DNA from 4 places in the Rhizobium sp. NZLR1 genome. Region 2 is predicted to be linked to each of the others. Evidence: predicted binding sites of a transcription regulator. Region 2 holds the regulator's gene; each other region holds the start of a gene.

Region 1 (4,991 bases), 370 kb from region 2:
CGACGGCACCGAAATGCACGAAGAGGCCTTCGCCCCTCTTCTGCGTGTCTGATATCTCGATCTTGCCGTGGTCGGACGAGATGACGCCGGTATCGCCCATCTGACCACCGGATTCGCCATAGAACGGCGTCTGGCTGACGACGATCTGCACCTTATCGCCGGCCTTGGCTTCTTCAGCGACGGCGCCGGCCTTGACGATCGCCTGCACCACACCTTCAGCGGTTTCGGTATCGTAACCCAGGAATTCGCTTGCGCCGTGCTTTTCCCTGAGCTCGAACCAGATGGTTTCGGTTGCCTTCTCGCCGGAACCGGCCCAGTGCGAGCGGGCTTCGGCCTTCTGGCGTTGCATGGCATCGGTGAAGCCGGAGATATCGACGCCGATCTCGCGAGCGCGCAGCGCATCCTGCGTCAGGTCGAGCGGGAAGCCGTAGGTGTCGTAGAGCCTGAAGGCGGTCTCGCCATCCAGCATGTCGCCCTTGCCGAGATCGGTGGTCGCATCCGACAGCAACGACAGGCCACGCTCCAGCGTCTTGCGGAAACGGCCTTCTTCGAGTTTCAGCGTCTCCGAGATCAGCGCTTCGGCACGCACCAGTTCCGGATAAGCGCGGCCCATCTCCTGCACCAGCGTCGGCAGCAGCTTGTACATCAGAGGCTCGCGGGCACCGAGCAGTTCGGCATGGCGCATGGCGCGGCGCATGATGCGGCGAAGCACATAGCCGCGACCTTCATTCGACGGCAGCACGCCATCGGCGATCAGGAAAGCCGAGGAGCGCAAGTGGTCGGCGATGACGCGATGGCTGGCGCTCCCCTCCGCCTTGACGCCCATCGTCTCTTCGATAGTACCGATCAGCGTGCGGAACAGGTCCGTGTCAAAGACGCTCTGGACGCCCTGCAGAATGCAGGCCATGCGCTCCAGACCCAAGCCGGTATCGATCGACGGACGCGGCAGCGGGTTGCGAACGCCAGGCTCCGTCTGCTCGAACTGCATGAAAACGAGGTTCCAGAACTCCAGGAACCGGTCGCCATCTTCTTCCGGCGAACCGGGAGGGCCTCCCCAGACGTTCTCGCCTTGGTCAATGAAGATTTCCGAGCAGGGGCCGCAGGGGCCGGTATCGCCCATCTGCCAGAAATTGTCAGAGGTGGGGATGCGGATGATCTTGTCGTCGGAGAAGCCGGCAATCTTCTTCCACAGCGTCGCAGCTTCTTCGTCTTCGGAATAGACAGTCACCAGCAGGCGATGTTTCGGCAGATCGAAACCTTCGGTGACGAGCTTCCAGGCAAGCTCGATCGCATTCTCTTTGAAATAGTCGCCAAACGAGAAGTTGCCGAGCATTTCAAAAAAGGTCAGGTGCCGGGCCGTATAACCAACATTGTCGAGGTCGTTATGCTTGCCGCCGGCGCGCACGCATTTCTGCGACGTTGTCGCAGTCGAATAAGGGCGCTTCTCAAGGCCGGTGAAGACGTTCTTGAACTGCACCATACCGGCATTGGTGAACATCAGCGTCGGGTCGTTGCGCGGCACGAGCGGGCTCGACGAGACGATCTCATGACCGTTCTTCTTGAAATAGTCGAGGAATGTCGACCGGATATCGTTCACACCGCTCATGCTATGCCCTTCAATGCTGCCCGAGGCAGGTAAATCTAAATCCATCGGCTTTTAACGTTCGCCTCCGCCACTGTCCAGCAGACAAACAAAACCGGCCGCATTCTGATCAGGGAATGCAGCCGGTTTGGATTTTCTAAAGGACTGGCAGAAAAACTGATCGCGAGATCACATCTCAGCGGCAGCATCACTGTCATCGGGATCCGGTCCGCCGTTCTGCAGGAAGCGGTCGGCGATCAGGCCGGCATTCTGGCGCAGCGACAGCTCGATTTCGCGAGCGAGATCCGGATTGTCGCGCAAGAAGGTCTTGGCGTTTTCGCGGCCTTGGCCGAGACGCTGGCTGTTATAGGAGAACCACGCACCCGACTTCTCGACGATGCCGGCCTTGACCCCGAGATCGACCAATTCGCCGGTCTTGGAAACGCCCTCGCCATACATGATGTCGAACTCGACCTGCTTGAAGGGCGGCGCCATCTTGTTCTTGACGACCTTGACGCGGGTCTGGTTGCCGATCACCTCTTCGCGCTCCTTGACCGCGCCGATGCGGCGGATGTCGAGGCGCACGGAGGCATAGAACTTCAGCGCATTGCCGCCGGTCGTCGTTTCCGGCGAACCGAACATGACGCCGATCTTCATGCGGATCTGGTTGATGAAGATCACCATGGTGTTCGACTTGGAAATCGAAGCGGTGAGCTTGCGCAGCGCCTGGCTCATCAGGCGCGCCTGCAGGCCGGGTAGGCTGTCGCCCATCTCGCCTTCGATTTCGGCGCGCGGCGTCAGTGCGGCGACCGAGTCGATGACGAGAACGTCGACGGCGCCGGAGCGCACCAGCGTATCGGTGATTTCGAGCGCCTGCTCGCCGGTATCGGGCTGCGAGATCAGAAGGTTCTGCAGATCAACGCCAAGCTTGCGGGCATAGACGGGATCGAGCGCATGTTCGGCATCGACGAAGGCGCAGATGCCGCCCTTCTTCTGCGCTTCGGCAATGGTCTGCAGTGCAAGCGTCGTCTTACCCGAGCTTTCCGGCCCGTAAATTTCGATGATACGGCCCCTCGGCAGACCACCGACGCCAAGAGCAATATCGAGGCCGAGCGAGCCGGTCGAGATCGTCTCGATCTCGACAACATTCTCGTTGGAGCCGAGTTTCATGATCGAGCCCTTGCCGAACGACCGCTCTATCTGTGAGAGTGCCGCTTCAAGCGCCTTGCTTTTGTCCACCGATTTGTCCTCTACCAGCCGCAATGAATTCTGAGACATCCGATCCACCTTTAGGTTATTGAAGCCGCCCAAGCAATGTTGAGTTTGTACCCTGTTTGTTCCATTCTCGCAATAGGCGATCAAACAATTGAAAGAAAAAGGTAAAACGGCCCGTGTTCTATTTTTGTTTTATCGATGCAAAGCAACGGCTTAGACCTGAAATGCCAACACGCGCCCATCAGAATGCATCGCATCGATTCGCTTTTTCGGCATTGGGAGAGCGACTGAAATGAACAGAAAGATTCTCGTTCTCGGCGGTGCCCATATCGATAGACGCGGCCGCATCTTGGGCGAGACGGCGCCTGGCGCCAGCAATCCCGGGACCTGGTTCGAAGAGCCGGGTGGCGGCGGCTTCAATGCGGCGCGCAATCTCGCAAGGCTTGGTTTTCAGGTGACGATGATCTCGCCGCGCGGCGGCGATCCGATAGGCGAGATGGTCGGCGAAGCCGCCGATTTCGCCGGCATCGACGACCGGCCTTTCGTCTTCCTCGACCGCAAGACGCCGAGCTATACGGCGATCATTGAGAAAGACGGCAATCTGGTGATCGCCCTTGCCGACATGGATCTCTACCGCTTCTTCGTGCCGCGGCGTCTCTCCATCCGCTGGGTGCGCGAGGCCTTCGCCGCCCATGATCTCATTCTTTTCGACGCCAACCTGCCGGAAGAGACGATCGCGGCGATCGTTGCCAAGGCCCATTCCCTGGCAAAGCCGGTCGCAGCGATCGCCATTTCGCCTGCCAAGGTCGTCAGGCTGAAACCCTGTATCGGGGATATCGACTACCTGTTCCTGAACGAGGCCGAGGCCGCCGCCCTTGCCGGGCAACAGCCGGAAGACGCTGCCGGCTGGCCGCCGCTTCTGAACGCGATCGGCATCAGGAACGCCGTCGTCACCCGCGGCCGCCGCGAGCTCGTCGCTCTTTGCGAGGGCCGCGCCGTGACGCTGCAGCCGCCGATCGCCGACACTGTCGCCGATGTCACCGGTGCCGGCGATTCTCTTGCAGCCGGCACGCTCGCCGCCTTGATGGACGGCCTGCCGCTCGAGGAGGCCGTCCGCCACGGCACCGCGGCCGCCACGCTGACGGTGCAGTCGCGGCATGCCGTCGACGAAAATCTGACCCCGGACCTCTTGAATGCAGCGCTTGCCCTTGTTCCCAAGGTCAGAATTCTGCATTGAAGCGGCGAAATTAAATAGTTGAGCATGATGTCGTCCGAAAACCGCTGCCCCTTTTCGGCATCATGCTCTATCGACGACAGGACAAATCATGACCAAGCCCATTTCGCCTCTTCTGCCAATCGCATATTCGAAGGAGGTCGCCAGCGCCAAGCAGCGCGGCGCGCCGCTGGTGGCGCTGGAATCGACGATCATCACCCACGGCATGCCCTATCCCGGCAATATCGAGATGGCCCGCAGCGTCGAGACGATCATTCGCGAGCAGGGTGCCGTGCCGGCAACGATCGCCGTCATTCACGGCACGCTGCATATCGGCCTTGAAGCCGGCGAACTGGAGCAGCTCGCCAAGGCGACCGAAGTGATGAAGGTGTCGCGCGCCGATCTCGCCTTCGCGATCGCTGAGCGCCGCACCGGCGCTACTACAGTCGCCGCGACGATGATTGCGGCCGCCCGCGCCGGCATCCGGGTTTTTGCCACAGGCGGCATCGGCGGCGTGCACCGCGGCGCCGAGGAAAGCTTTGACATCTCCGCCGATCTCGAGGAACTGGCGCGCACCGGCGTTATCGTCGTCTGCGCCGGCGCCAAGGCAATTCTCGACATTCCGAAGACGCTGGAAGTGCTGGAAACGCGCGGCGTTCCCGTCGTCACCTACGAGAGCGAAGAATTCCCCGCCTTCTGGTCACGCTCCTCGGGCATCCGCAGCCCGCTGTCACTGAACAGCCCGGCCGCCATTGCCAATTTCCAGACGGTGCGCGAACAGCTCGGCATCGACGGCGGCATGCTGATTGCCAACCCGGTGCCCGAGGCTGACGAGATCGCCCGCGAGGAGATGGAAATCTACATCGAGCGGGCGCTGGATAGCGCCGAGCGCGACGAAATCACCGGCAAGGCGGTCACGCCCTATCTGCTCTCGACCATCTTCGACCTGACGGATGGCCAGAGCCTGAAGACCAATATCGC
Region 2 (4,991 bases):
GAGCTTCTTCAGGACGTTTTTCATATCCCAGGGAGCGAGGAACTGGCCCTTCTTGACATTGACGGCGCGGCCGGTCTCGGCGGCGGCGATCAGAAGGTCGGTCTGGCGGCAGAGGAAAGCCGGGATCTGCAGGACATCGACCACTTTTGCCACCGCGGCGCATTGCTCGGCGGTGTGGACGTCGGTCAGGACGGGAAAACCGAACTCCTTCTTCAGGTCGGCGAAGATCTGCATGCCCTTTTCAAGCCCGATGCCGCGTTCGGCAGAGAGCGAGGTGCGGTTTGCCTTGTCGAAGGAGCTCTTGTAGACGAGACCGATGCCGAGTTTGGCGCAAAGCTCCTTCAGTGTGCCGGCAACCATGAAGGCGTGGTCGCGGCTCTCCATCTGGCAAGGGCCGGCAATCAGCGACAGGCGGCCGGTATTGGAAAATGTGACCTGGCCTGCGCCCTCGCCGATCCTGACTTCGGAATTCGTATCAGTGCTCATCGTGTTTCCTCGAAGGCGAAGAGCGTGCCCTGCCCGGGCGCGGGCTTCACCAGAATGCGATTGTTCTTGCGCGTGTAGGTCACTCCGTTAGCAGCCAAATGCGCTTCTGTCACGGCAAGATCGGTGACGGCAAAGAGGATAGCCCGGCCGCGCAGGCCGCGGTCGGCGGATGCGACGGCGATCTCGAAATAGGCCTCCAGCCCTTCCGGCGTCATCAGGCTGATTTTCGCATTCGGCGCCGCGATATTAACGCCGAAACCGGTTTTCTCGACGGCCGATTGCGCCGTTGCAAGGCTGACGAAGGCGGCGAATGCAGAGGGGTCCGGCGCGCAAAGCGCGATCTCGGCAATGCCGGTGACGCCATTGGCATGCGTCTCTAGCGCACCGCGATCGGCCGGCAGAGGATTGATGCGCTCAACACAGAAGAGGAAGAAATCCGGCGCGCGCAACTCAGCGGCAAAGGCCAGCTTGAAGCCGGCCATGGTCTCGGAACCGTCCGGCATTTTCATCGGCCGGCTGAACTGCAGCATGTCGCCGGCGCTCGATCCGCTGCCGACGAAGCTCCGATGAGCGCGGCCGGCATCCCCGGTGCCGAACGCCACCGCCGAAAGCCCCTCCTCGCCACAGCGGAAGCGGAAGGCCCGATTGCGGGCGGTGAAGACATTGCCTTGCCGCGCCGATGCCTCGCTCTCCTCGCGGCTGGCGATACCGAGCGGCTCCAGATAGGTCTTGTCGGCAAAGAAGACGCAGGCATTCTCCGTTCCGAAGGGATGGCGGGCATCGGCGGCAACGGTGAAGCCAAGCTTGCCGAGCCTTTCGCGCGCCAGGTCGATATTGACAACGGGCAGCACGACATGATCCAGCGGGTGCGGTTTGGCCGAGTGCTCGTTCATGATATCCCTCCCTGAAACGCCAAGAGGGTGCGACAGCGCCACCTTCAATGCAAGACATGTGCGCCAATCCGGCGAATGAAAATAAAAAACTCAACGAGTTGGCGGCAAGTTTTACGGAAATTTAGCTACTTGCGGAACACATATGGAACATATAGTGTTCTGTTCTGGATTTGTTTCAATCAAGGGGTCACACGTCGATGCTCACGCGCAAACAACAGGAGCTCCTGCTTTTCATTCATGAGCGCATGAAGGAATCCGGCATTCCGCCCTCTTTCGACGAAATGAAGGATGCCCTGGATCTGGCCTCGAAATCCGGCATTCATCGTTTGATCACAGCGCTTGAAGAGCGTGGCTTCATTCGCCGCCTACCGAACCGCGCCCGGGCGCTCGAGGTCATCAAGCTTCCGGAGGCCTACAGCCCGAGCATCCAGCCCCGGCGCGGCTTTTCGCCAAGCGTCATCGAGGGCAGCCTCGGCAAGCCGCAGCCGGTCGCCGCCCCCGCTCCTGCAAAACCGGTCGCCGATAACGGCAACTCCGTCTCCGTGCCGGTCATGGGCCGGATCGCTGCCGGCGTTCCGATCTCGGCGATCCAGAATAACACCCACGACATCGTCGTTCCCGCAGACATGCTCGGCTCCGGCGAACATTATGCGCTGGAGGTCAAGGGCGATTCGATGATCGACGCCGGCATCTTCGACGGCGACACGGTAATCATCCGCAACGGCAGCACCGCAAGTCCCGGCGACATTGTCGTTGCCCTGGTCGATGACGAAGAAGCGACGCTCAAACGTTTCCGCCGCAAGGGCGCCTCGATCGCGCTGGAGGCTGCCAATCCGGCTTATGAGACCCGGATTTTCGGGCCGGACCGCGTCAAGGTGCAGGGCAAGCTCGTCGGCCTCATTCGCCGCTATCACTGACATTGGAGAGGCCGGATTCGGCAAAACTGTTGCTGCGCCAGTCATAGGCGCGATGGCGCTTCCATGGGCGCGACAGGGTTTCGAATGCGGTCACGACCTCCAGGCCGGCATCGGCGAAGCGCAGCTCGACGGAGCCAGTCCTGCGCAGCGTCTCACCGGTAAAGAGCGTCGCTCCTGATCGGCAGCTGTTGAACCGCAGGCGGACCGACGTCACGACGATATCCGCCGCGTCGCAAGCCGGACCGAGATAGGCAGCGTTGTCGATGACGGCAACCACATGACCATTGCCGAGCCTTGATGTGCACCAGGCCTTTTTGACGCAGGAAAAGCGGTTTGCTTCACCACCGGCGACAGCCGCCCGCATCGCCGCCCTCGCTTCATTCTGCTGATCGCGGGAAAGCCTGACGCGGCGGTCGTCTCCCTCCGGCGGGACAGCGGGACCATCCAGCATTTTCGGCGGGAAATGCGTCGGCAGGACAAGTGCTCTCTGCCACTGATCGAAGATGAAATCCGGCGGGTTTTCGCGGTTGGAAGCGATTGCCGCAGCCGCGACCACTGCGACGAGACTGCCATCCTCCGAAATCACCAGATCCGGCGCCCGGGGAAGCGGCAGAAGCAGCACGCCGAGCGTAGAGACGGCGATAATCGATGTGCCGATATGGCGCAGCCGGGTGCGCAGCAGCGTCAGCAGCAGAAAGCCGGCCACGGCGACAGCGAAATACCAAGCCGGCAAGCGGCCGATGCCGATATCACCGCCCCAACCGGACACCGTTTTGGCGACCGCAATCACCAGGTCGAGGCCGAGGCCGACCACCTTCCAGAGCGGAACGTCCAGACCGAACGGCATGAGCAACATCGCCAGCAGCCCGGCCGGCATGACGATGAAGGAGATGATCGGCATCGTCGCGAGATTTGCCGGCAGCCCGTAAGCGGTCAGGCGATGAAAATGTTCGATCGAAAACAGCGCCGTGGAAAAACCGCCGATCAGCGAGGTCAGGAAGACGCCGCCGAAGAAGCCGGCGACGGCAACGACCGGTCGGAAGACCGGCAGTTTCAGCAAGGCGTTTTCGCGGACGCGCCGGTCCTTCCACAGTTGATAACCCGATACGAGTGCCAATGTCGCGGCAAAGGACATCTGGAAGCTCGGGCCCAAGACTTCGGACGGCGAAATGGCGATGATGACGAGCGCCGAGAGAACGACATTGCGCAGGCTGATCGACGGCCGGTCGAAGAAGACGGCGACCAGCATGATCGCCATCATGATGAAGGCACGTTCGGCCGAGACCCCGAAGCCGGAAATCAGGTAGTAGGCGGTGACGGCGCTGAGCGCGCCGGCGGCGGCGATCTTCTTTGTCGGATAGGCCTGAGCGACGCCCGGAAAAAGGCTGAGCAGCATCCGGAAGCCGACGAAGAAGATGCCGGCCGACAGCGCCATGTTGAGGCCGGAGATCGCGACAATATGAGCAAGGCCGGACTGGCGCAGCGCCTCCGTCGTCGCATTCGAGATGGCGCGTCGCTCGTCGGTCACCAAAGCAGCGGCAAAAGCGCCGGTGTCGCCGGGCAGGATCGATCGTATGCGGTCGCCAATGCTACTGCGCAGGCGGTAAAGCCATTCCAGCAGAGCTGCCGATGTCGATCTGGCAGCCTGCGGACCCGCCTCCAGATCCTTCTCTGGCGCACCGTAGAAGAAGCCGTTGGCGCCGATGCCATCGAAATAGGCACCGAAGGAGAAGTCGTTGAGCTCGGGAAGTGCGGGGCCTGCCGGCGGCGTCAGTCGTGCCCTGCCGGTGATGAGGTCGCCGATGTCGAAAGGCATGTCGGCGCCGCGGACGATCGCGGTTATGCGTCCCGGCGGCCGCTTCAACTCCGGCGCCTCCGTGCCGGTGACGGCAAGAATGTAGCGCCAGCGCCCACGGCCGTCGCCTTCTCGCCGCTCGACTCGGCCGGTCACTGTCGTCGTCACCGAGGAATCGAGGATCACCGTCGAAGCCCGCCAGCTCTCGAATTGTGCGCAGAGCATGCCGCCGGCCACGAGTGCAGGCGCCAGCAGCGTCGCCCGCAATGCCGCCCGGCTGCGGCCGACGATGAGAACCGCGATCGTCAGCACCAACAGAGAGAGCAGCGATGCAACAAGCGGAAATTCGGATGCCGCAACAAACCAGAAGGCCGCCCCGGCGCCGAGAAACACCGGCGAAAAAAGCAGCAAGCGGCCATGATCCGCCTCCTCGCCCAGCATGCGCATGCCGGCGCCAATCGATTGCCGGGCTGCGGCGAGCAGCCGGTGGCGCAAAGATGTCGTCGACTGCGTCCTGGTCGGCCGTATCACCACGATAGGCGGCGAAAAACCGGAGGGACCGGCTGAGCCGGCGCCTGCTTCCGGCCGCAATTCGACTGTCGTCACTTCCTGCATGTGCCGCCCAAGGTCACCCGCGAAGACGGCCAGAATGCATTCTCTAATCAAATCCGGCAAGGATAATCGATTGAAATATGAGGGAAAATCGCCAGCGCCAAAAGACTAAGCGAATCATTGGCTTCCGATATGCACGGGGCTCATCGCTGCAGTGCCTAAAAGGTGATACCGCAATGCACAAAATGCCGGCACGGTAACTTGGCATTAGCTTCACGATCATATAGCTATCGGTAAGGACGCTTAACCCCTATGGCGCTTTTATGGCGCCACCGCCATTTCGGAGGA
Region 3 (4,991 bases), 1.8 Mb from region 2:
GCCAGAAGGCAGTCGATGAGATCCGCAAGCAGGTGGGCGGCAAGCGCGTCATCTGCGCCCTTTCGGGCGGCGTCGACAGCTCAGTCGCGGCGCTGTTGATCCACGAGGCGGTCGGCGACCAGCTGACCTGCATCCTCGTCGACCACGGCCTGATGCGCAAGGACGAGGCGGCCGGCGTCGTCGCCATGTTCCGCGAGCACTACAATTTGCATCTGCTGCATGTCGACGCTTCCGACCGTTTCATCGGCGAGCTCGAAGGCGTCAGCGACCCGGAAACCAAGCGCAAGATCATCGGCCGGCTGTTCATCGAGACCTTCGAGGAAGAGGCAAAGAAACTCGGCGGCGCCGATTTCCTCGGCCAGGGCACGCTCTATCCCGACGTGATCGAAAGCGTTTCCTTCACCGGCGGCCCGTCGGTGACCATCAAGTCGCACCACAATGTCGGCGGCCTGCCGGATCGCATGAAGATGCAGCTCGTCGAGCCGCTGCGCGAACTGTTCAAGGACGAGGTGCGGGCGCTCGGTCGCGAACTCGGCCTGCCCGACAGCTTCATCGGCCGCCACCCCTTCCCCGGCCCCGGCCTTGCGATCCGCTGCCCAGGCGGCATCAGCCGCGAAAAGCTGGAGATCCTGCGCGAGGCCGATGCGATCTATCTCGACGAAATCCGCAAGGCCGGCCTCTACGACGCCATCTGGCAGGCCTTCGCCGTGCTGCTTCCGGTCCAGACCGTCGGCGTCATGGGCGACGGACGTACCTACGAATTCGTCTGCGCGTTGCGCGCCGTCACCTCGGTCGACGGCATGACGGCGGACTTCTACCACTACGACATGGAATTCCTCGGCCGCGCCGCGACCCGCATCATCAACGAGGTGCGCGGCATCAACCGCGTGGTTTATGATGTGACATCGAAGCCGCCTGGCACGATCGAGTGGGAATGAAGGGCTGAGTTGATCCAACTCGCCCAGCCCGCTAAATTGCTTCGGGGAAACGGGACGACTTCTCCATGACAGCCAACAATCGTATTGTCCTCTCTAGCGACCACACGGCCATTCAGCTCCGACAGGCCATTGCCGCCCATATCGCGGCACATGGCTGGGTGGTGGTCGACATCGGACCGACGACGCCGGAAAGCACCCACTATCCCAAACACGGCGAGCGGCGGCGCGGCTCGTCGCCTCTGGTGATTGCCGGTTTGGCATCATCCTATGCGGCACCGGCCAGGGCATCATGATGGCAGCGAATAAGGTAGACACTCGCCGGCGAAATAGCAGCCAAGGGCGGCAGCGTGCGGCTGCGAAAGCTTGATGTCACCGACCGTTCCCAAGTGGCGGCCTTTGCGGGTTTTGCCAGGTCCGAATTCGGCCGGTTGGACGTTATCGTCAACAATGCCGGCGTCATGCCGCTCTCGCCGCTTGCGGCCCTCAAGGTCGACGAGTGGGACCGGATGGTCGACGTCAACATCAAGGGTGTGCTCTACGACATCGCCGCTGCGCTTCCGATCATGAAGGCGCAGGGATCCGGACAGATCATCAACCTGGCTTCGATCGGCGGCCACGCCGTTTCCCCAACGGCCGCGGTCTATTGCGCGACGAAATTCGCGGTGCGGGCGATCTCGGACGGGTTGCGGCAGGAGACAGATCGCATCCGGGTGACGGTCATCTCCCCCGGCACCACGACATCGGAACTGGCCGGCACGATTACCGATCCGACCGCGCGGAACGCCATGAGGGTTTTCAGGGCGGTCACGATCAGCCCCGAGGCTATCGCCAATTCGATCCTCTATGCCGTCAGCCAGCCTGACGATGTCGATGTCAGCGAGATCATCGTCCGGCCAACGGCCAGCCCGCATTGAGCAGCCGGCATCCCGGCTGAGACCGCCCCGCCGCCTAAAACCCCAGCGATTGCTGGGCGGGCGGCGGCGGGCCGAGCTGGACGCCTTCAAGCTCCAGCATGCGGGTCTTCGATGACGAGCCGCCGGGAGCCGAGAAACCGCCGATTTTGCCGCCGGCGGCCAGCACCCGGTGGCAGGGGATGATCAATGCGACCGGGTTCTTCGCCATCGCCTGGCCGACGTCGCGCGCGACTTCCGGCCCGGCGCCAAGCTCTTTCGCCAGCGCGCCGTAGGTGGTCGTATGGCCCCAGCCGACACGCCTTGCCGCCGCGTAAATATCCCTGAAGAGGGCATCCTGCCCGGCAAGATCGAGTTCGACGTCGGAAAAATCCGTTTCCTCGCCCTGGAAATAGCGCTTCACGGCGGCGACCGTTTCGAGCACATCAGGCGTCGGCGCGCCGGGCTCGGCACCCGGCAGGCGGCGCAGTAAGAGCCGCTCGGTCGCTTCCGCGGTTTTCGTCGGCAGCTGGAAGCGGGCGATGCCGGCGTCGCTCCAGGCGATGCCGCAGAAACCAGCCGCGGTTTCGAAGATGAGATAGTGATGGATCGTCTGGGCCATGACACAGCCTCCGCGTTTTCGATTACCACCAAAATCGTACGGAACGGCCGCTGTTTCAACCCGATTCTTGCGCATCTCGTTCTTTTTTTGTTCTTGATATTCTACCTTGCCGGCGTATCTTTCACCTCTTTTTTGGAGCGCGAGGCGGTCATGACGACCTGACAGGCCATGAACCAGATTTCCTTCGATTTCGACCATGGTCAAAATCGACGCGGGCAGGCGTGTGAAAGCCGGAACGGCGGCCACAGGCTTTTCTTTGCGCTCCGCCCGCCTGCGATCGTCGAACGGCAAGCGGCTTCGATCGCCGACGACTATTGCAAGACCTTCTCCCTTTCCGCAAAGCCGCGGCTGACGACCCTGCATGTGAGCGTTATCGGCATCGGCGACTATGAAGTGTTGCCGGAGGACGTGATCTTTGCGGCCCGGCAGGCCGCCGCTACAGTCGAGGGCGCGCCGATCGCCGTCACCTTCGACAGGATCATGAGCTTCAAGCGGGAAGGCAAGGCGCGGCCTCTGGTGCTCTGCAGCAAAGACGGGCTGATGCCGCTCATGCGACTGCATGTCCAGCTTGGTGTCGGCCTGCACAATACCGGATTGCGTGACAATATCGATCGCAATTTCACGGCGCATATGACGCTGCTCTATGACCGCAAAGCAGTGCCGCCGACGAGCCTCGACCAACCGGTTTCGTGGACGGCGCGGGAATTCCTGCTCATTCACAGCGTTCTTGGAAAAACCGAACACCACATCATCGATCGCTGGCCGCTGCTTGGCTGACGGCAATGGCATCTCCGGACCAAGGCTTGCGCTTCCGCGATTTCCGCGCATAAAGCTGAACAACCGTCGGGATGGCAAACGGAGAACGAAGACAGCATGGATGTTTCAGAGATCATCATCCCAGGAGATACGCCGGGAACGGAGTGGCGGCTGCCGGTGCTGCGCTTTGCGGGCCACGATCCGAAGGCGCCGAAGATCTATATCCAGGCCGCACTGCATGCCGGGGAACTGCCGGGAACGGTGCTCCTGCATTTCCTCTGCGAGCGGCTGCGGCAGGCGGAAAGCGAAGGCGGGATCGTCGGCGACATCACCATCGTGCCGCAGGCCAATCCGATCGGTGCAGCGCAATCGCATTTCGGCGACCTGCAGGGTCGTTTCGACCTTGGCTCACGCACCAATTTCAACCGGGATTTTCCGCTGATCTCCCTTGCCGATCGGGCCACGCTGATCGAAGACCTCGATGATTATCCGGCTACCGACAGGCTGAAACGACAGCTCTTGCATATGGCGCTTGGCGCCGATCTCGTCCTCGACCTGCATTGCGACGACGAATCCCTGCAATATGCCTATATCGACGAAGCCTTCTGGCCGGAGGCGGCCGATCTTGCCGCTGCACTCGATATGGAGGCCGCGCTGCTTTCGGATGGCGAAAGCTCGGCCTTCGAAGAGGCGGTCGGTTTTGCCTGGAAATATGAGGTTTCCGGCGAGCGCCAATCGCGGCTGCCGGGCAGGCTTTCGGTCACCGTCGAGCTGCGCGGCAAACGCGACGTCGATCCGGTGCTGGCTGAGAAGGATGCGGAGGGGCTGTGGCGGTTCCTTGCGGCACGGGGGATCGTCAGTGAGGTGAAGGCTGAGGCAAAGGCGTTTTCCGGTCCGGCCGTGCCGCTCGACAATGTCGAGATCATTCGCGCTCCTGAAGGTGGGGCCGTGCTCTTGCATCGCGCCATCGGCGACAGGGTTGTGGAAGGCGAGCTCCTGGCGACGATTGTCACCCGCCCGGGTCAGCCGGGTGGCAGCATCGAACTCTGCGCCCCGCAAGACGGGTTGATCCTGACCCGAACGTCCGACCGGCTGGTACGGCGGCGCGGCGACCTGATGAAGATTGTCTGCGACAGTCCCAGCGACGCCTTGCGCAAGGCCGGCACGCTGGAGAATTGAGCCGAGCCGGATCCCGGCGAGCGCCGGGATAAAGTGTCGCGGGCATTTGCGCCGGTCTTCTTGCATGGTATCTCGCAGCGATCACAGGGAATCGATCGGGCATGACCGTCACCATCTATGGTATCAAGAATTGCGACACGATGAAGAAGGCCCGCAGCTGGCTGGAAGAACACGGCGTTGCCTATGCGTTTCACGATTACAAGGCGCTCGGCATCGACCGCGCCCATCTTGATGCCTGGATCGATCAGGCCGGGCTCGATACCGTGCTCAACCGCGCCGGCACCACCTTCCGCAAACTGGCTGATGCAGAGCGGGAGAACCTCAGCTGGGAGAAGGCGATCCAACTGATGCTCGACCAGCCGTCGATGATCAAACGGCCGGTGCTGGAGGCCAGCGGCAAGTTGCTGATCGGCTTCAAGCCGGCGATTTACGCCTGTGCATTTGCAGGCTGAACGACAGGCAACAACTCCCGAGCTAGAGATGTCCAAGACCACGCGCGCGACACAGGTTCTTTCCCAGGCAGGCGTCGCCTTCACGGTCCATGCCTATGACTACGACCCGGGCGCCGAGCGCGTCGGCCTGCAGGCGGCGGAAGCCCTTGGCGAA
Region 4 (4,991 bases), 910 kb from region 2:
GATCGATGCGACGTTCCGAAACGGATCGCTGACGGCGACCGGGATCATCCTCGGTTTCTCCCTTAATTTCATCAGCGTCTGGGTTTCCAATCCCAATGACTGGAGCCGCATCGATATCCTGCCGATGCTGTTCCTGACCATCGGCATAGCCATTCAGGTGAAGGTCTTCGCCGACTTGCTGGCGCGCAATTCCCTCATCGCCGTCAAATATGATCGGTCGCGCCGGCTCTTTCTAATCGGATTGGGAGTCGTCGCCGCGGGGATCGGCATCGCCCTCGTCAATGATATCCTGGGTCTTGGAAGGATGCGGATGCTCGGGTGAGCGTTTTCCCGCCATGCTGACGCGACGTCAGACGCGCTCGACGAACCCGTCCAACACCCGCTTCTGTCCAGCTCGGTCGAACTCGATCGTCAGCTTGTTGCCTTCGATGCCGGTGATGTTGCCGTTGCCGAATTTCAGATGGAATACGCGGTCGCCGAGCGTGAACTTCGACGGTTCCGACGAGGTGGATTTTGCCACCAGTTCGCCTTCGATCGTGCGCCCCTTCGGGCCGCTTTCGCCATAGCCGATACGTTCGACGGCGTGGCCGGAGCGGGAGCCCCAATTGTCGCGCGTGGCGTCGGTCTTGTTGGCCTGGGCGCGTTTCCAGCCGGGGGTGGAATAGGAATTGGCGAAGGGTTCTGATTTGTCGAAGCGGGACTGGCCGTAGCCGCCGCGGCCATACCCACCATAGCTCTGCTCCATTTCGGCGACCTCGACATGGGTTTCCGGCAGTTCGTCGAGGAAACGCGAGGGCAGGGTTGACTGCCAGAGGCCGTGGATGCGCCGGTTGGAGACGAACCAGATATGGCAGCGGTGTTTGGCGCGGGTGATGCCGACATAGGCAAGGCGGCGTTCCTCCTCCAGGCCGGCGCGACCGCTTTCATCCAGCGCGCGCTGATGCGGGAAGAGGCCTTCCTCCCAGCCGGGGAGGAAGACGGTGTCGAATTCCAGCCCCTTGGCCGAGTGCAGCGTCATGATCGAGACGGCATCGAGATTCTCGTTGGTCTCGGCGTCCATGACCAGCGATACGTGCTCGAGGAAGCCGCGCATCGACTCGAAGCTATCCATCGAGCGGATGAGCTCCTTCAAGTTCTCGAGGCGGCCGGGGGCTTCGGCACTCTTGTCGTTCTTCCACATGTCGGTATAGCCGGACTCTTCGAGGATCTGCTCGGCAAGTTCGGTATGCGGTGTGTTTTCAAGCAGTTCCTGCCACCGGCGGAAAGATTGAATCACATCGAAGAGTGCCTTTCGCGCCTTCGGCTTCAGCTCATCCGTTTCGATGATGTCGGCGGCTGCCGCAAGCATCGGGATATCGCGGGCGCGGGCGTAGTCATGCAGCGCGCGCACCGTCGTATCGCCGAGGCCGCGCTTCGGCGTGTTGACGATGCGTTCAAAGGCCAGGTCGTCGGCGGGCTGGGCGACCATGCGGAAATAGGCCATCGCATCGCGGATCTCCAGGCGCTCGTAGAAGCGTGGGCCGCCGATGACGCGGTAATTGAGGCCGAGGGTGACGAAGCGGTCTTCGAATTCGCGCATCTGGAAAGAGGCGCGCACGAGAATCGCCATATCGTTCAGCAGATGCTTGCCGCGCTGAAGCTGCTCGATTTCCTCGCCGATGGCGCGGGCTTCCTCTTCCGAATCCCAGGAGGCGTGGACCTGCACCTTGACGTCGTTTGGATCGGAGCGGTCGGTAAACAGCGTCTTGCCAAGCCGCCCTTCATTATGGGCGATCAAATGGGCAGCAGCCCCGAGAATATGTTCGGTCGAGCGGTAGTTGCGCTCGAGCTTGATGACCTTGGCGCCGGGGAAATCCTTTTCGAAGCGCAGGATATTGTCGACCTCGGCGCCGCGCCAGCCATAGATCGACTGATCGTCGTCGCCGACGCAGCAGACATTCTGCTTCTCGCCCTTGGAGCGCTGGGCGAGAAGCCTCAACCACATATACTGGGCGGTGTTGGTGTCCTGGTACTCGTCGACGAGGATATAGCGGAAGCGGCCGTGATATTCCTTCAAGAGATCCGGGTTCTTGCGGAAAATCGCGATCGGATGCATCAGCAGGTCGCCGAAATCGCAGGCGTTCAGCGTCGTCAGGCGTGCCTGATAGGCAAAATAGAGATCGCGGCCACGGCCATTGGCAAAGGCGCGGGCATCGCCCTCAGGGATATCGGCAGGGCCTAGACCCTTGTTCTTCCAGGTGTCGATCATGCCGGCGAACTGCTTGGCCGGCCACCGCTTGTCGTCGAGGCCTTCGGCCTGGATCAGCTGCTTGATCAGACGGACGACGTCGTCGGTATCGAGAATGGTGAAATCGGAGCGCAGGCCGACGAGCTCGCCGTGGCGGCGCAGAAGCTTGACGCCGATCGAGTGGAAGGTGCCGAGCCAGGGCATTCCCTCGACGGCGCCGCCGACGAGCAATGCGATGCGCTCCTTCATCTCGCGGGCGGCCTTGTTGGTGAAGGTGACGGCGAGGATCTGCGACGGGAAGGCGCGGCCGGTATTGAGGATGTGGGCAATGCGGGTGGTCAACACGCGCGTCTTGCCGGTGCCGGCGCCTGCAAGCACGAGGACCGGGCCTTCCAGGGTTTCGACGGCTTCGGTCTGCTCGGGGTTCAGTCCGGTAAGATAATCCGGCCGGGCGCCGCCGTCGCGGGCCGCCATCGCGCGAGCGGCAATGCCGCCGCCGGGGGCGGGCGCTCTTGCTGCGGGCGCGGCAGGCGGCTGCGGCTTGCGCGCCATCTCGTCCGGCTCTTCGTCGAAGAAGGGAATATCGTCGAAACTATTGCTCATGGCGCGTAATGTAGTGATTCGGGAAGGAAAGACCAGAAAAGATGTTCTGCTTTCATTCCCGAGCCACCGCTAATCCAAGCGGGTTACTGCGGGCGGCAAGGCCGCCGGCCGGCGCGGCTGCGCTCGCCATGTCGGCTGGAATGGGGCGAAAATTTCTAATCGCAGTCTGTCGGAACCGGCGCCGGCCGGGCGTCCTTGGATCGGGCTTGGATCATCGGGCAGTAGTCTGGGGACATGCTCATCAACAACAAGGAGGCTGTTGCATGGCGAAGGTCGTTTCAAATCTTTGGTTCGCGGAGGAAGCCCGTGAAGCTGTCGAATTCTACGTGTCTGTTATTCCCGACTCCAGGATCGGCCGCACCACCATATTGCCGGCGGAGACGCCGAGCGGACCTCCCGGCAGCGTCGAGCTGATTGAGTTCACACTCGGCGATCAGGCCTTCCTGGCAATGAAGGCCGGCCCGCTCGATAGCTTCAACCATTCCTTCTCGATCGCGATTCTCCTGGAAGGCCAGGCCGAGATCGATCGGATATGGGAAGCATTCCTAGCCAATGGTGGCACGCCGGAAGCCTGCGGCTGGCTGAAGGACCGCTGGGGCCTGTCCTGGCAGATCGTGCCGCGCATGCTTGCCGAGATGATCGCTGACGACAACCGCGAGCGGGCCAGGCGCGTGACCGAGGTGATGCTCGGCATGGTCAAGATCGATGTCGCTGCGCTGGAGAAGGCATTCAACGGCTGAATTGCCGCGGCGGGGGACGGTCGCGACGATTGGCTCACGGCCCGGATGCGCCCGTTTCCATCATGTCAGGAGCGGGTCGGCACGTGCTGGCCAGCATCGACTCTGCGCAGATTTGGCTGCCAATCGCCGATTTTTCCAGAGTTCGAATCACGGGCGACATTGCACACCCTTTTCATCTTTCTGTCACGTCGCGAAATGTGCTGATACCGCAGGGGTGCTTTTTTCAACTATAATGAGAAACAGTTTCGTAGAGTAAAAATAACCGGTGCATGCACGTTTTTGTGCGTTGCAAGAAACAGCCGGTGAGCGTCGAATATACCTACGAAATTATTGATTCTTAGGAACGTCGTAGCCATCTCGATGGTTATACGACTTTGAGCCTGCGGCATAACCTTAATGGAGGGCCCATGCTGAACGAATCCGTATTCGATGCGTTTACGCGCAGTTACGAAGCACGCCGCGAAACCGATATGTCGGTGGCCGAGTATCTCGATCTCTGCAAAAAGGACCCGATTGCCTATGCCAATGCGACGGAGCGCCTGCTCTCCGCGATAGGCGAGGCGCAAATGGTCGATACCGCCAAGGATACGCGGCTTGGCCGGATCTTCATGAACAGGACCATCCGGATCTATCCGGCCTTTACCGGTTTCCACGGCATGGAAGAGACGATCGAGCGCATCGTTTCCTTCTTCCGGCACGCGGCACAGGGGCTCGAGGAGCGCAAGCAGATTCTCTATCTGCTCGGCCCGGTCGGCGGCGGCAAGTCTTCCTTAGCGGAGCGGCTGAAGCAATTGATGGAGGTTCATCCAATCTATGTGCTGAAGGCGGGCGACGAGATCAGCCCCGTTTTCGAAAGTCCGCTCAACCTCTTCGATCCGGAGACGATGGGGTCGCTGCTCCAGGAGCAATACGGTATCCCGCTGCGGCGCCTGAACGGGCTGATGAGCCCGTGGTGCCTGAAGCGGCTCGACGATTTCGGCGGCGATATTTCCCGCTTCCGTGTCGTCAGAGTTCAGCCTTCGCGGTTGCGCCAGATCGCCATCGCCAAGACCGAGCCCGGAGACGAGAACAATCAGGATATCTCGTCGCTGGTCGGCAAGGTCGACATCCGCAAGCTGGAGACCTACTCGCAGAACGATCCCGATGCCTACAGCTATTCCGGCGGGCTCAACCGCGCCAATCAGGGTATCCTTGAATTCGTCGAGATGTTCAAGGCGCCGATCAAGATGCTGCATCCGCTGCTGACGGCGACCCAGGAGGGGAACTATATCGGTTCCGAGAATATCGGCGCCATACCCTTCTCAGGCGTCGTCCTTGCGCATTCGAACGAAGCCGAATGGCAGACCTTCAAGGCCAACAAGAACAACGAGGCCTTCATCGACCGCATCTGCGTGATCAAGGTGCCCTATTGCCTCAGGGTG

The links. Region 2 encodes LexA, which represses DNA repair genes until DNA is damaged. Its sites were predicted from a motif close to TGTTCNNNNTGTGTTCNG; they were not measured.
Region 1: the regulator LexA is predicted to act here: its motif matches at 2,975-2,992, upstream of recA (recombinase RecA).
Region 3: the regulator LexA is predicted to act here: its motif matches at 2,528-2,545, upstream of J3O30_RS01535 (2'-5' RNA ligase family protein).
Region 4: the regulator LexA is predicted to act here: its motif matches at 2,873-2,890, upstream of J3O30_RS15140 (UvrD-helicase domain-containing protein).

The regions. Positions count from the first base shown of each region.
Region 1 covers NZ_CP071632.1:2,493,452-2,498,442, forward strand. Annotated here, with positions in the region: gene alaS (alanine--tRNA ligase) at 1-1,606, opposite strand, end outside; gene recA (recombinase RecA) at 1,772-2,860, opposite strand; gene J3O30_RS12490 (carbohydrate kinase family protein) at 3,090-4,034, shown strand; gene J3O30_RS12495 (pseudouridine-5'-phosphate glycosidase) at 4,123-4,991, shown strand, end outside.
Region 2 covers NZ_CP071632.1:2,126,000-2,130,990, reverse strand. Annotated here, with positions in the region: gene kdsA (3-deoxy-8-phosphooctulonate synthase) at 1-486, opposite strand, end outside; gene J3O30_RS10645 (VOC family protein) at 483-1,379, opposite strand; gene lexA (transcriptional repressor LexA) at 1,577-2,296, shown strand; gene J3O30_RS10635 (ComEC/Rec2 family competence protein) at 2,277-4,706, opposite strand.
Region 3 covers NZ_CP071632.1:303,804-308,794, reverse strand. Annotated here, with positions in the region: gene guaA (glutamine-hydrolyzing GMP synthase) at 1-938, shown strand, start outside; partial or broken gene J3O30_RS01550 (RpiB/LacA/LacB family sugar-phosphate isomerase) at 1,004-1,248, shown strand; partial or broken gene J3O30_RS01545 (SDR family oxidoreductase) at 1,253-1,852, shown strand; gene J3O30_RS01540 (methylated-DNA--[protein]-cysteine S-methyltransferase) at 1,887-2,450, opposite strand; gene J3O30_RS01535 (2'-5' RNA ligase family protein) at 2,619-3,227, shown strand; gene J3O30_RS01530 (succinylglutamate desuccinylase/aspartoacylase family protein) at 3,324-4,385, shown strand; gene J3O30_RS01525 (ArsC family reductase) at 4,487-4,837, shown strand; gene ybaK (Cys-tRNA(Pro) deacylase) at 4,866-4,991, shown strand, end outside.
Region 4 covers NZ_CP071632.1:3,036,863-3,041,853, reverse strand. Annotated here, with positions in the region: gene J3O30_RS15145 (hypothetical protein) at 1-322, shown strand, start outside; gene J3O30_RS15140 (UvrD-helicase domain-containing protein) at 350-2,830, opposite strand; gene J3O30_RS15135 (VOC family protein) at 3,094-3,570, shown strand; gene J3O30_RS15130 (PrkA family serine protein kinase) at 3,978-4,991, shown strand, end outside.